3 regions of the Nocardia sp. NPDC051052 genome follow, and region 3 is predicted to be linked to each of the others. Evidence: riboswitches for the same ligand, from Rfam matches in the RefSeq annotation. Region 3 holds a riboswitch; each other region holds the start of a gene.

Region 1 (4,207 bases), on a different contig from region 3:
GCGGCGATGCTGTCCACCTTGGCGGCGCGGACGCGGGCGGTCTGGGCGGCGGAGAGGTCGAAGGTGATCGCACCGGCGGGCTTGACCGCGGACTCCGCTTCGGGATCGGTGCAGCCGGTGGCCAGCAGTACGATCGCGGTGGCGGCGGCGGTGGCCAGGGCGGAGAGCTTCATCGGATACCTGTTCATCAGCGGACTCTGGAAAGGAACGCGCGGGTGCGCGGGTGGCGCGGATTATCGAAAACCGCCTGGGGCGTGCCCTGCTCTACGATCGCGCCCGCGTCGAGAAACACCACGGTGTCCGCGATCTCGCGGGCGAAGCCGATCTCGTGGGTGACGATCACCAGCGCGGTGCCGCCGTGCGCGAGGTCACGGATCACGTCGAGCACCTCGCCGACCAGCTCGGGATCCAGTGCGGAGGTCGGCTCGTCGAACAGGATCACCCTGGGACGCAAGGCAAGTGCCCGCGCGATCGCCACCCGCTGCTGCTGCCCGCCGGACAGCCTGCGCGGGTACGCGTCGGCCAGTGCGCCGATGCCGACCCGGTCCAGCAGCACCCGCGCCTCGGCCTCGACCTCCTTGCGGTCCCGGCGCTGCGCGGAAAGCGGTGCGAGCGTGACATTGTCGAGCACGGTGAGATGCGGGAACAGGTTGAACTGCTGGAAGACGAACCCGATGCGGGAGCGCTGCTTGCGCACCTCGCGGTCGGGCAGCGCGTGCAAAGTATTGCGGCGCAGGCGATAGCCGATCAGCTCCCCGTCGATGTGCACGGTGCCCGCGTCCAGCGACTCCAGGTGGTTGACCACCCGCAGCAGCGTGGACTTGCCGGAACCGGACGGGCCGATCACCGTGACCACCTCGCCGGAGCGCACGGTCAGGTCGACGCCGCGCAGCACCTCGTGCGCGCCATAGGCTTTGCGGACGCCGCGGACCTCGACGGCGAGTGCGGCGGTCATCGGGTCGCTCCTCGTGGTGCGGTGGAACCGGATTCGGCGATCTCGCGCAGCTTCTGCCAGACCCGCTGTGTCGGTGACGGCGGCGGTGTGCGCTGAGTGCCCTTGGCGTAGTGGCGCTCGATGTAGTACTGCGCCACCGAGAGAACGGTGGTGAGCACGATGTACCAGGCGGTGGCGACCAGCAGCAGCGGTACCACCCGCCCGTTACGGCCGTAGATCACCTGGACCTGGTAGAACAGCTCCGCGATCGCCATCACGGACACGATCGAAGTGCCCTTGAACAGGCTGATCACCTCGTTGGTCGCGTTGGGCAGGATCGAGCGCATGGCCTGCGGGACCACGATGGAGCGAAACTGCCGCACCTTCGGAATGCCCAGCGCGGCAGCGGCTTCGAGTTGCCCGGCGTCCACGGAGATGATGCCCGCACGAATGATTTCGGCCGAATACGCCGCTTGGTGCAGCGCGAGCCCGATCACCGCCGCGGTGAATCCGCTGATCACGCCGTTCACCTCGAAGGTGAAAAACGAAGGGCCGAACGGGATTCCGACCGACAGTGTGTGGTACAGGTAGGCGATGTTGAACCAGAACAACAGCTGCACGATGAGCGGAATCGACCGGAACGCCCAGATGTAGCACCACGAGATCACCCGCAGCACCGGATTGCTGGACAACCGCGCGATAGCCAGCGCGGTGCCGAGCAGGAAGCCGAGGGCGGTGCCCCACGCGGTGAGTTCCAGTGTCACCTTCAGCGAGGCCAGCACCGACTTGGCGGTGATGTACTTCGCGAAAGTCGGCCAATCCCAACCCGGGTTGGTGACCAGACCGTGCATGAACTGCGCGAGCAGGACGAGCGCGACGGCACTGATCACCCAACGCCACGGGTGCCACGTCTTGGCGACGGTCGGCGCGGAATCGCCCGGTGCGGTGGGGGATTCGTCCGGCGCGAGCGCGGATTCGGTACGGACAGCAGTCCCGGCGCCGGGTGCGGGCGTGGCGGTGGCGATCGAATCGCCGTGCTCCGTCATGACTGCGGTGGCAGCTATGCCTATTGCTCGCTCGCTGCGCTCACTCATTGTCGAGGTCCTTCGGAAGAACGAACGAGACCGCGCCCCCATCGGGCGGCGATCACATCACCCGGCCAGCGACGGGTGCAACAGCCTGGCTGCGGGTCAGCCCCGACAGCTCGCGGACGTCACTGTGCACTGATCGATATGGCGACGGCGCCAACGGGTGCCTCGGACAGCGGCGATGATCACTTCGGTTCCTCCATCGGTCCCGGCGGAAGCACCCGCACCCGGTGAACCGGGGGGTTGCTGCGACGTCGACGAGCCAGGTCTCTCGGTCGCTCTGGATGGTTGTCGTCCGATCCGGACACCGGATGATGTCAGGGTCGAGCCGAATTATCATGCCCAGCGGGGGGACCCTTGGGCAAGGGAAGTAATCATCGTGAGTGTAAGGGGCCGCCGTCGCGGCCGGGAGACACGCCGAGAGCTTGCCGCAAGCAATACCGCCTGTTCACAGCGTTTGCCGGAGTACCGTCAGCCTTCGATTCGCGTCGACGAGGAGAAGAGGTCTCCGTGGCCGTACCGCGCCGTCTGACCATGCTGTCCGCTGTCGTGACCTGCTCGGTCGCGCTGGCGCTCGCGGCCCCCACCGCGGGCGCGGCCCCGGCGCCGCCCACGACGGCCCCCGTGCCGCCCGGCACCAACCAGACCGGCACCGTCGCTCCCGGCGACCTGTTCGGCGTCTACAACACCGCGATCGACGGCCTGCGCGCCTTCGGCATGCAGCCGTTCCTCTATCCGACCGCGGCCGCGTACTGCCTCAACGGCAACTCCCTCGGTCTCGCCCCGGCCGTCGCCGGTGCGGTGCCGGGCCCATGGCCCAAGACCTCGGTCACCATCCCCGGACTCGACCTGTCCGCCGTCAAGGCCGGACAGACCATGTTCACCTTCGTCCCCTACGGCCTGAACCAGGACGGGCCGGACACCACCGGCATGCAGGTGGCTTGGCTGAACGTGACCAGCGGCCGCGGCGGCCTCGCCTCGATGGGTCCGCTGTCCACCATCCTGCGCGCGATGATCCCGCCCGAGGTCCCGGTCGCCCTGCGCCCGATCGCCGAACGCGCCATCCAGGACTTCTTCTTCGCCGCCCTCCCGATGGGTGGCGTCCGCGCCGTGCCTGTCGACACCGGCCAGGGCACGGTGCTCGCCGCGGTCTTCGGCACCGTCGAGAACGGCGGCAAGTCCTGCTTCTTCCTGCCGACGGTGGGGATCACCGAGGTTCCGTAAGTGGTGCCGCTTACGTTGCGAGCGGGTCATTTTCAGGTCCGCAGTCGTGGTGCCGCGAATGATCGGGCTACCCGCCGTCAGACCTGAGCGCGCGACCCTTCCAGCGCAGCGCGCCCCGTCCTCGGGCGCGGTGGGAGCGCGCCCAGAGCCGCAAGTAGGCCGCCACGGAGAACGGGTGGGCCAGGGCCGCAAGGACATCAGCGGGGGAGAGCGGGCCGCAGGTTTCGGTGGAGCGGGCCAGCAGCCTGCCGGTGACGGCCGCCGCGTAGCCGAGGACACCGGCGCGGCGGATCACCCCACGACCACTGATAGCCGCCAATGGCGGGACCCAATAAGCCAGGGCGGCAATCGTTCCCACGACCGCTCCGCCCGCGATGGTGCCGCCGTACGCGGACCACAGCCAGCGGGTGTAACCGGCCTCGAGTTCGGCAGTGCCCGCATACATCCGGGTGCTTGCCATGCGGCCCCCGGCAACGAGGGTGGTGGATTGTCCTGCGCGACGCAGTGTTCGGGCGATGTCGAGGTCTTCCGTGGCGCTGGCGGCCACCGCCGCGTGTCCGCCGATGGCACGGTAGGCGGCGGTGTCGAACACCAGAAATTGGCCGCAGGCAACGGAAGTCGACGGTCGCAGGCTCCGGTTGGCCGGTGCGATCGGCAGCGTGGCCGCCCACGACCAGCACAGCAACGGCTGCACCAAGCCCTCGACCACCGATTCGGCCCGCTGTATCGGCCATGGCGACACCAACGCAACGACGCGCTGCCTGCGTAATTCGGTGACGGCCGCGGCGATCGCTCCCGGCGCCAGCCGCACATCCGCGTCCACGAACACCAGCACGGGCGTGACCACCGATTCGGCCAGTCGCGCACACGCGGCGGCTTTGCCGGTCCATCCGGTGGGCGGCTCGGCGTCGTTGCGCAACACCGTGATTCGCGGATCCCCACCGACCGCGTCGACGGCCAT
Region 2 (4,207 bases), on a different contig from region 3:
TTGACACGATGCTGATTTCGCGCCGCACCAGCCATGGGCCGAGATCGGCGCCGGTGCGGACCAGGTCGCGCGGGGCGGGGACGAGGCAGGCGCCGTTGCGCCAGGCCAGCCACATTTCCTCGCAGGAGGCGTCGAAGGCGACGGAGAGTCCGGCGAGCACCCGGTCACCGGGACCGATCGGGGCATCCGGCAGGAACAGGCGGGCCTCGGCGTCCACGAACGCGGCGGCGTTGCGATGAGTCACCGCAACACCTTTCGGCGTTCCGGTGGAGCCGGAGGTGAAGATGATCCAGGCGTCGTCGGTGGGGGTCGGCAGCGTGCTGGTGCTCGCGTCGGCCGGATTGTCCGCTGCGGCACGGATTCCCGCCGGCGTCGTCGCGATGCCCGCCGCGGTGACGATCGCGGTGACCTGAGCCTCGCCGAAGACCAGCTGGGCTCGCTCGTCCGGGTCGTCGGCGTCGACCGGCACATACGCGGCGCCCGCGTACAGGACGGCGAGGATGGTCAGGTAGAGCTCCCTGGAGCCCGACGGCATCCGAACGCCGACCCGGTCGCCCGGCCGCACGCCCGCCGTGGCGAGCCTGGCCATGGTCTTCTCGATCTCGACGACGAGTTCGAGGTAGCTGAGCACCACCTGGCCGTCATCGATGGCGGGTGCGTCCGGATGGGTCAGCGCGGTCGCGGTCAGGATGTCGACGAGGGTCCGGGCCTGCGGCGTGTGCGCGGTCCGGAGTAGTGGGTCAACCGTCACATCAACCTGTGGTTGGAGCATGACGCCCTGCCCACCTCCCATTCGACCTGCCTCGCACTTCCCTGGTGTTGTTTGTGTCATAGCTGGGTTACCAGTTGGCAAACGCCCTGGTGACCAGTTGTCCACGGTACTCGGGGTTGTCGACGTTTGTTGCTCACCGCCGCGGATGCCGCTCGGGAGAACGCGGGCGGGGTTGTTGCAGGTCGTGGCGATTTCTGCCGGGCGCGCCGAAGCAAGGCCTGGTGGGCGGGTTACCCGGTGGGTTCGCTGGGCGGTCGCTGAACCGACCTGCTCAACCCGGTGTGATTCCCCTCATCGGCCTGGTGATCCTGCAGCTCAGGGCGTTTCGGGTCACGCCGCGGAGGCGGCGGTGCCGACGCCGAGGGCGGTCAGGATGGCGGCGCTGGCAAGTTCGAGCCGATCCCGGATCCTCGGGCGGCGCAGCAGCGCGACCGCGCGAGCGGCGGCCAGCGCCAGGAGCACCATCGCGACCGCCGCAATCGACGATTCGACGGCACCGAGCGCGAGGGTGTTGGCGAAGGTGACCTCGGTCAGGAATTGGGGCAGCACGGCGAGATAGAACAGGCCGACTTTCGGGTTGAACATGCACGAGACAACGCCCGCGGTGAACGCCGAGCGAACCGATGCGCGGGTGCCGCCGCCCGCCTTCGCGATGCCGGCGGCGCCGTCGGATTCCTGGCCGGCCCTGCGCTGCCGCCGTTGCTCGAGCAACGCGCGAATACCCAAGTACACCAAGTAGATTCCACCGATCAGCTTGAGCGCGCGGTACGCCGTCGCCGACTGCTCGAGCAGCGTGGCGACGCCGGCGGCGACCACCACCGCCCACAGCAGCCCGCCCAGCGACGACCCGATCGCGGCCGCGACGCCCGGTCGCGCGTCGACCAGCGAGAACCGCAGCACCAGGAACGAATCCGGCCCCGGCGTGAGCGCCAGCAGGACGCATAGGCCGATGAAGCTGATCAGCAGCGAAAGTGACACCTCACGATGTGAACTCAGAACGGCCGAATTGGCAACGCTTTATTGCCCGCCGACACACGCGGCGGCGCCGTGGTTGACAGCGCCGGGGGACATCTGCCAATCTCGGGATAGGTCATGAGTACCAGCGTTCAGCCCCGGCTTGCTGGTCGGCAACCCTCCTCCGCGGTGGGGTGCTCCGGGTGACGACCGGGCTGACACCCGACCGGGTGCGGCAAGCGCGGACTCGACGAATCGTCTGATTGCGGGTCCCAGAGCCGACGGGATTTTCGTGATGACTGCTGTGGTAACTCAGGACGCCAGGGGACGGCAGACGGCGGAGTCGGCGGGGTGGGTAAGCTCTGCCCCCCTCGCCCGGGTATCCGGCGACGACCTCCAGGTGCCCCTCGTCCAGGGCGGGACGACCACCTACGCCAACTTCGACTACGCCGCGAGCGCACCCGCATTGGCCCAGGTCACCGACCGGGTACAGCAACTGCTGCCGTTCTACGCGAGCGTGCATCGCGGCGCGGGCTACGCCTCGCGGATCTCCACCGAGTGCTACGAGGCGGCCCGCGGTTCGGTGACCCGCTTCCTCGACGCGACCGACGACCAGGTGGTGGTGTTCACCCGCAACACCACCGACTCGCTGAATCTGCTCGCGTCCTGCGTGCCCGGCGACACCGTGGTGCTCGACATCGAGCATCACGCCAACTTCCTGCCGTGGACCAGGCACGGCCGCCGCGTCGTGCAAGCCGCGGCCACCGTCGAGGAGACCGTCGGGCGGTTGGTCGCCGAGCTGTGTAGCAAGCCCGCCGCGCTGCTCGCGGTCACCGGCGCGTCCAACGTCACCGGCGAGGTGCTGCCGCTGGAGCGCCTGGCCACCATCGCCCACCAGTGCGGCGCCCGCATCCTCGTCGACGCCGCTCAGCTCGCGCCGCACCGGCGAATCAGCCTGCGCGACACCGGCATCGACTACCTCGCGTTTTCCGGGCACAAGCTGTACGCGCCGTTCGGCGCGGGCGTGCTGGTCGGCCGCCGCGACTGGCTCGACACCGCGCAGCCCTACCTGGCCGGTGGCGGCGCGGTCCGTGAGGTCACCACCACCGGCGCCGAATGGGCGCCCGCGCCGCAGCGGCACGAGGGCGGTTCACCCAACGTGCTCGGCGCCGCCGCACTCGCCGCCGCCTGCGACGCGCTCAGTCGAATCGACGCCGACACCCTCGCCGCGCACGAACACCGCCTGGCCGACCGACTGCGCGACGGCCTCGCCGCCATCCCCGGCGTCAACCTGCTGCGCATCTGGAACGACGCCCCCGACACGGTCGGCATCGTCGCCTTCACCCTGGACGGCTTCGTCCCCGGCCACGTCGCCGCCTACCTCTCCGCCGAACACGGCATCGGCGTCCGCGACGGCCGCTTCTGCGCGCACCCGCTGCTCGCCCGCCTCGACCTCGACGGTGCCCTCCGCGCCAGCATCGGCCTCGGCACCACCCTCGCCGACGTAGACCGGCTCATCGAAGCCGTCGCCACCCTCGTGCGCACCGGCCCGGCCTGGAACTACGCCACCACGCAAGGACTTTGGAACCCCACCCCCGAAACCCGCCCGTTCACCTCCGAAGCCTCGATCGGCGCGGCGCCCTGCCTCGTCGGCTAGTCCGGCAATAGCGGTCGTCCGACCTGGACGACCGCGCTCAGTCGCCGAGTTTGGTCGGGCGGTGGTAGCGGCCGTTGTAGTAGAGCAGGGGAGCGGCGGCGGGAGTTTCGTTGGTGTTGTCGTGGACTCGGGTCACCAGGCCGACGACGAGGGTGTGGTCGCCGAGCGGGATCAGTTGGTGGATGGTGGCGCGCAGCCAGATGGGGGTGCCGTGCAGGACCGGTTCGCCGGTGTCGAGGGTGGTCCACAGCGAGCGGTCGGTGAAACGGTCCGCAGCTGTGCGGGCGAAACGCTGAGCCAGGTCGTGCTGGTGTTCGCCGAGGAAATGGATGACGACGGAGTCGGCATCGAGCAGAGCGGTCAGGCTGGAAGAGGTGTGCGCGATGTTGAAGGACACCAGCGGGGGCGCCAGCGACAGCGACGCGAAAGACGTCGCGGTGAAGCCGATCGGGCCGTTCGGAGAGTTCAGCGTGACAACGGTGACGCCCGCCGGATAGTGGCGCATCGAGGCGCGGAATTGCTCGGCGGTGATTCCGCTCAGATCATCAGGGACCTGGAAATCCGTGGCGGGCCGTTCTGCTTCGGTCACCCGCCCAAAACTACGCCGTCCCGCCTCTCCGCGTATTTAGGCCAGACTTAGGTGGGGTGAGGGTGGCGTTGGCGACCGGCAGTATGGACGGGGTGGGGTAGCCGGTGCCCGGTGAGTTACCCATGTGCTTGCGAGATCAGTGGTGGCGGTGGGTTAAAGAAAAAGGCCGGCTGGGCTGATGTGTGAGTCAGTCGACGTCTAGGGGGAGGCCTGCGGTTATTCGGACCAGTTCGTG
Region 3 (4,207 bases):
ACACCTGTACAGAATGCCTCAGTACGAGTTTTTCCGCTGTCGTGGCGGTAACAGCGAGTCGGTCTAGACCTTGTGCGGCTCGCTGGCCCGCAGCATGTCCTCGCGCTCGACGACCTTGACGCGCTCGCGGCCCTCCGGCTCGCCGAGCGAGCGCTCGTGCGCGTCCAGGCGGTACCAGCCCTGCCAGGTGGTGAACGGGATGCCCTTGCCCTCCAGGAAGGCGGTGACGGCGTCCAGCTCCGGCTGCGCGGCCGGGGTGAAGTTCGCGCTGTCGTCGAGCAGGCAGGCCACCGTCTCGTTCGCGTCGCCCTTGGTGTGGCCGATCAGGCCGACCGGGCCGCGCTTGATCCAACCGGTGACGTAGGTGGCAGGCACGTAGCGGTCGGCGCCGTCGGCGTTCTCGTCGCCGATCACGCGGCCCGCCTCGTTGGGCACGGTGCCCGCCTGGTCGTCGAACGGCAGGCTGGTCAGGTTCTGCGACAGGTAACCGACGGCGCGGTAGACCGCCTGCACGTCCCATTCCTTGAAGGTGCCGGTGCCCTTGACGTTGCCGGTGCCGTCGAGCTGGGTGCGCTCGGTGCGCAGGCCGACGACCTTGCCGTCCTCGCCGAGGATCTCCGAGGGCGACTCGAAGAAGTGCAGGAACAGCTTGTGCGGGCGGTTGCCGACGTCGCGAATCGCCCACTGCTCGAGCGTGTTCGCGATCATGTCGACCTGCTTGGAGTGGCGGCGCGCGGCCTCGGAGCCCTCGTCGTAGTCGATGTCCTCGGGATCGACGATGACCTCGATGGTCGGCGAATGATCCAGCTCGCGCAGCTCCAGCGGGGTGAACTTGGCCTGCGCCGGGCCGCGGCGGCCGAACACGTGCACCTCGAGCGCCTTGTTGGCCTTGAGGCCCGCGTAGACGTTCGGCGGGATCTCGGTCGGCAGCAGCTCGTCGCCGGTCTTGGCCAGCACGCGGGCCACGTCGAGGGCGACATTGCCGACGCCGAGCACGGCGACCTTCTCCGCGTCCAGCGGCCAGGTGCGCGGCACGTCCGGGTGACCGTCGTACCAGGACACGAAGTCGGCCGCGCCGTAGGAGCCGTCCAGGCCGATGCCGGGGATGCCCAGCGCGCGGTCGGCGTTGGCGCCGGTCGAGAAGATCACCGCGTCGTAGAAGGTGCGCAGGTCATCGAGGGTGATGTCGGTGCCGTAGTCGATGTTGCCGAGCAGGCGCACCTGCGGCTTGTCGAGGACCTTGTGCAGGGCGGTGATGATGCCCTTGATGCGCGGATGGTCCGGCGCGACGCCGTAGCGGATCAGCCCGAACGGCGCGGGCATGCGCTCGAACAGGTCGATGCTGACCTCGGCATCGGACTTCATCAGCGCGTCGGCGGCATAGATCCCGGCCGGTCCGGCGCCGACGATGGCGATGCGCAGCGGGCGGTTACCGGCGGTGTCCGCGTCAAGCCCGGAGGAGGCAGCCTGCGTAACCACGGAGGGCTCGCGAACACCGCTGATCGACTCTGCACTCTGTTCGGTCATCTTTTACGCGCACCCTTATGGTCGAGAACAAATTAACGGCGTCTTCCTTAGCCTAGGCTAAGTTACGCGCTGGCTGGTTGCACCTGGCGGCGCGGACGCTGGAGTTGTCGGCTCGTGGCCACCCCAGCCGCGGCTATGACAGCAGGCCGCAGTCTCGCGATTCTATCGGTGGTGCGTGCGGCCGCCCTCGGCGGTGCGTGAACTGAACGGATGCCGCCGACGTGCGCTACGGGGTTACCCGCTCGCGCACCGTTGATTCCCCGCGCGGCACAACAACCTTCGTCGCCTGCGCCGGGGCAGTGCGGGGGCGCGCGCCGGATATCGCCGCCGACCAGGGATCATCGTCGTATGAGCGATCAGCAGTCACCTGCCGAGGACGAAGTCATCAAGGTCGATCAGACCGACAAGCGTTCCGTGGCACCGTTCGTCGCCGCGGCCGTCATCGCGGTGCTCGTGCTCGGCGCGATCGTGCTCGGCGGGGTGCTGTCGCCCGCTGAGAAAAATGTCACAGAATCGGACCGGATCGCCGCCGCGGTGCGCGACTTCGTCGAGGGGTCCAACAACACCGACCTGGTGCCCCCACCAGGCGCGGGCTGCCAGGGCTTCGATCCGAAGCGGTCCCCACTTGCCGGGCGGTCCGGCGGCGGAAAGACTGTAGAAATCACGAAACTCGATGATCCGAAGGTCGACGGCGACCGGGCGAAGGCGACGGTCACCACCAAGGTCGACGGCGATGAGCAGACTTCCACCTGGAATCTGACCAGATCCGGCGACAAATGGCTGGTCTGTAATTGAGCATTCTCATACCGTGAGCAGCCATTTGACAGGGTGACCCCAGTCCAGGCAATCTCAGCAGAAGGTCATGAGAACCAGTGTCAAGCCCCGGCAATACTGGTCGGCAACCCTCCTCCGCGGTGGGGTGCTCCGGGTGACGACCTGGCCGCGCGTCAAACCCGAGCGTGGCAAGTGCGGATTCTAGGAGGGTCCAGATGAGTTATGCCGGTGACATCACCCCGCAGCAGGCTTGGGATCTGTTGCGAGACAACCCCGAAGCTGTCTTGGTCGACGTGCGTACCGAGGCCGAATGGAAGTTCGTCGGCGTGCCGGACACCAGTTCGATCGAGCGCCCGACGGTGCTGATCGAGTGGGTCGACTCGACCGGCACGCGCAACGGCGAGTTCACCGAGCAGCTGGTCACGGCGCTCGACGGCCACAATCCCGAAGCCCCGGTGATCTTCCTCTGCCGCTCGGGACAGCGCTCCATCGGCGCGGCGATCGCCTCGACGCAGGCCGGATTCGGCACCTCGTACAACGTGCTCGAGGGTTTCGAAGGCCCGGTCGACGCCGACGGACATCGCGGCGGAACCGGCTGGCGTGCCCTCGGCTTGCCCTGGCGGCAGTCATGAGCACGTGCTGTAGGTCCGCGACGGCGTTGGTGGGTACCGAGGTGCGGTCGTGCGGCGTAGGGAGGCAGTCGTGATTACCGGTGGTGCGTTCGACAAGCCGCTGCCCGAGGGCGTCGGCCCCGCGACCCTCGGGGTGCGCGGGGGGTTGCGCCGCTCCGGTTTCGAGGAAACCTCCGAGGCGCTCTACCTGACCTCGGGCTTCGTCTACGAGAGCGCGGAGGCCGCCGAGGCCGCGTTCACCGGCGATGTGGAGCATTTCGTCTACTCCCGCTACGGCAACCCGACGGTGGCCATGTTCGAGGAGCGGATGCGGCTGCTCGACGGCGCCGAGGCATGCTTCGCGACCGCGAGCGGAATGTCCGCGGTATTCACCGCTTTGGGCGCGCTGCTCGGTGCCGGCGACCGAATTGTCGCCGCGCGCAGCCTGTTCGGGTCCTGCTTCGTGGTGTGCAACGAGATCCTGCCGCGCTGGGGCGTCGAGACCGTCTTCGTCGACGGCGAAGATCTGGAGCAGTGGGAGCAGGCGTTGTCCGTGCCCACCCAGGCGGTGTTCTTCGAGACCCCGGCCAATCCCATGCAGACCCTCGTCGACGTGCGCCGGGTCACCGAACTCGCGCACGCCGCGGGCGCGAAGGTGGTGCTGGACAACGTCTTTGCCACCCCGCTGCTGCAGCGCGGCTTCGAACTGGGCGCCGACGTGGTCGTCTATTCCGGCACCAAACACATCGACGGCCAGGGCCGGGTGCTCGGCGGCGCCATCCTCGGCGCGAAGGACTACATCGACGGCCCGGTGAAAACCCTGATGCGCCATACCGGTCCGGCCCTGAGCCCGTTCAACGCGTGGACGCTGCTCAAGGGTTTGGAGACAATGCCGCTGCGCGTGCGCCATTCGACCGAATCCGCGTTGCGCATCGCCCGCTTCCTGGAGTCCAACAAGTCGGTCAGCTGGGTGAAATACCCGTTCCTGGAATCACATCCGCAGCACGACCTGGCCACCAGCCAGATGAGCGCCGGCGGCACCGTGGTCACCTTCGAACTGAATGCCCCCCCGCAGGAGGCGAAGAAGCGCGCCTTCGAAGTCCTCAACCGCCTACGCATCATCGACATCTCCAACAACCTCGGCGATGCCAAATCCCTGATCACCCACCCCGCCACCACAACCCACCGCGCCATGGGCCCCGAAGGCCGAGCCACCATCGGCCTCTCCGACGGCGTCCTGCGCATCTCCACCGGCCTGGAAGACCTAGAAGACCTCCTCGCCGACCTCGACCGCG

What was found. Region 3 has a riboswitch for S-adenosylmethionine ahead of ACIBCN_RS32205 (rhodanese-like domain-containing protein). Riboswitches for the same ligand answer to the same signal wherever they lie in the genome.
Region 1: it holds a riboswitch for S-adenosylmethionine, as region 3 does, so the genes downstream of both, ACIBCN_RS03165 (amino acid ABC transporter permease) here and ACIBCN_RS32205 (rhodanese-like domain-containing protein) in region 3, are expected to answer to the same signal.
Region 2: it holds a riboswitch for S-adenosylmethionine, as region 3 does, so the genes downstream of both, ACIBCN_RS12465 (aminotransferase class V-fold PLP-dependent enzyme) here and ACIBCN_RS32205 (rhodanese-like domain-containing protein) in region 3, are expected to answer to the same signal.

What each region holds. Positions count from the first base shown of each region.
Region 1 is NZ_JBITFL010000001.1:713,063-717,269, forward strand. It holds gene ACIBCN_RS03155 (ABC transporter substrate-binding protein) at 1-188, opposite strand, end outside; gene ACIBCN_RS03160 (amino acid ABC transporter ATP-binding protein) at 188-955, opposite strand; gene ACIBCN_RS03165 (amino acid ABC transporter permease) at 952-1,980, opposite strand; SAM riboswitch class I at 2,219-2,313, opposite strand; gene ACIBCN_RS03170 (hypothetical protein) at 2,533-3,246, shown strand; gene ACIBCN_RS03175 (glycosyltransferase) at 3,314-4,207, opposite strand, start outside.
Region 2 is NZ_JBITFL010000003.1:458,586-462,792, reverse strand. It holds gene ACIBCN_RS12475 (Pls/PosA family non-ribosomal peptide synthetase) at 1-772, opposite strand, end outside; gene ACIBCN_RS12470 (LysE family translocator) at 1,103-1,750, opposite strand; SAM riboswitch class IV at 1,861-1,974, shown strand; gene ACIBCN_RS12465 (aminotransferase class V-fold PLP-dependent enzyme) at 2,022-3,383, shown strand; gene ACIBCN_RS12460 (flavin reductase family protein) at 3,421-3,972, opposite strand; gene ACIBCN_RS12455 (YbaK/EbsC family protein) at 4,160-4,207, opposite strand, start outside.
Region 3 is NZ_JBITFL010000010.1:330,624-334,830, reverse strand. It holds gene ACIBCN_RS32220 (amidohydrolase family protein) at 1-4, opposite strand, end outside; gene ACIBCN_RS32215 (FAD-dependent oxidoreductase) at 64-1,416, opposite strand; gene ACIBCN_RS32210 (hypothetical protein) at 1,876-2,322, shown strand; SAM riboswitch class IV at 2,386-2,502, shown strand; gene ACIBCN_RS32205 (rhodanese-like domain-containing protein) at 2,517-2,933, shown strand; gene ACIBCN_RS32200 (O-succinylhomoserine sulfhydrylase) at 3,004-4,207, shown strand, end outside.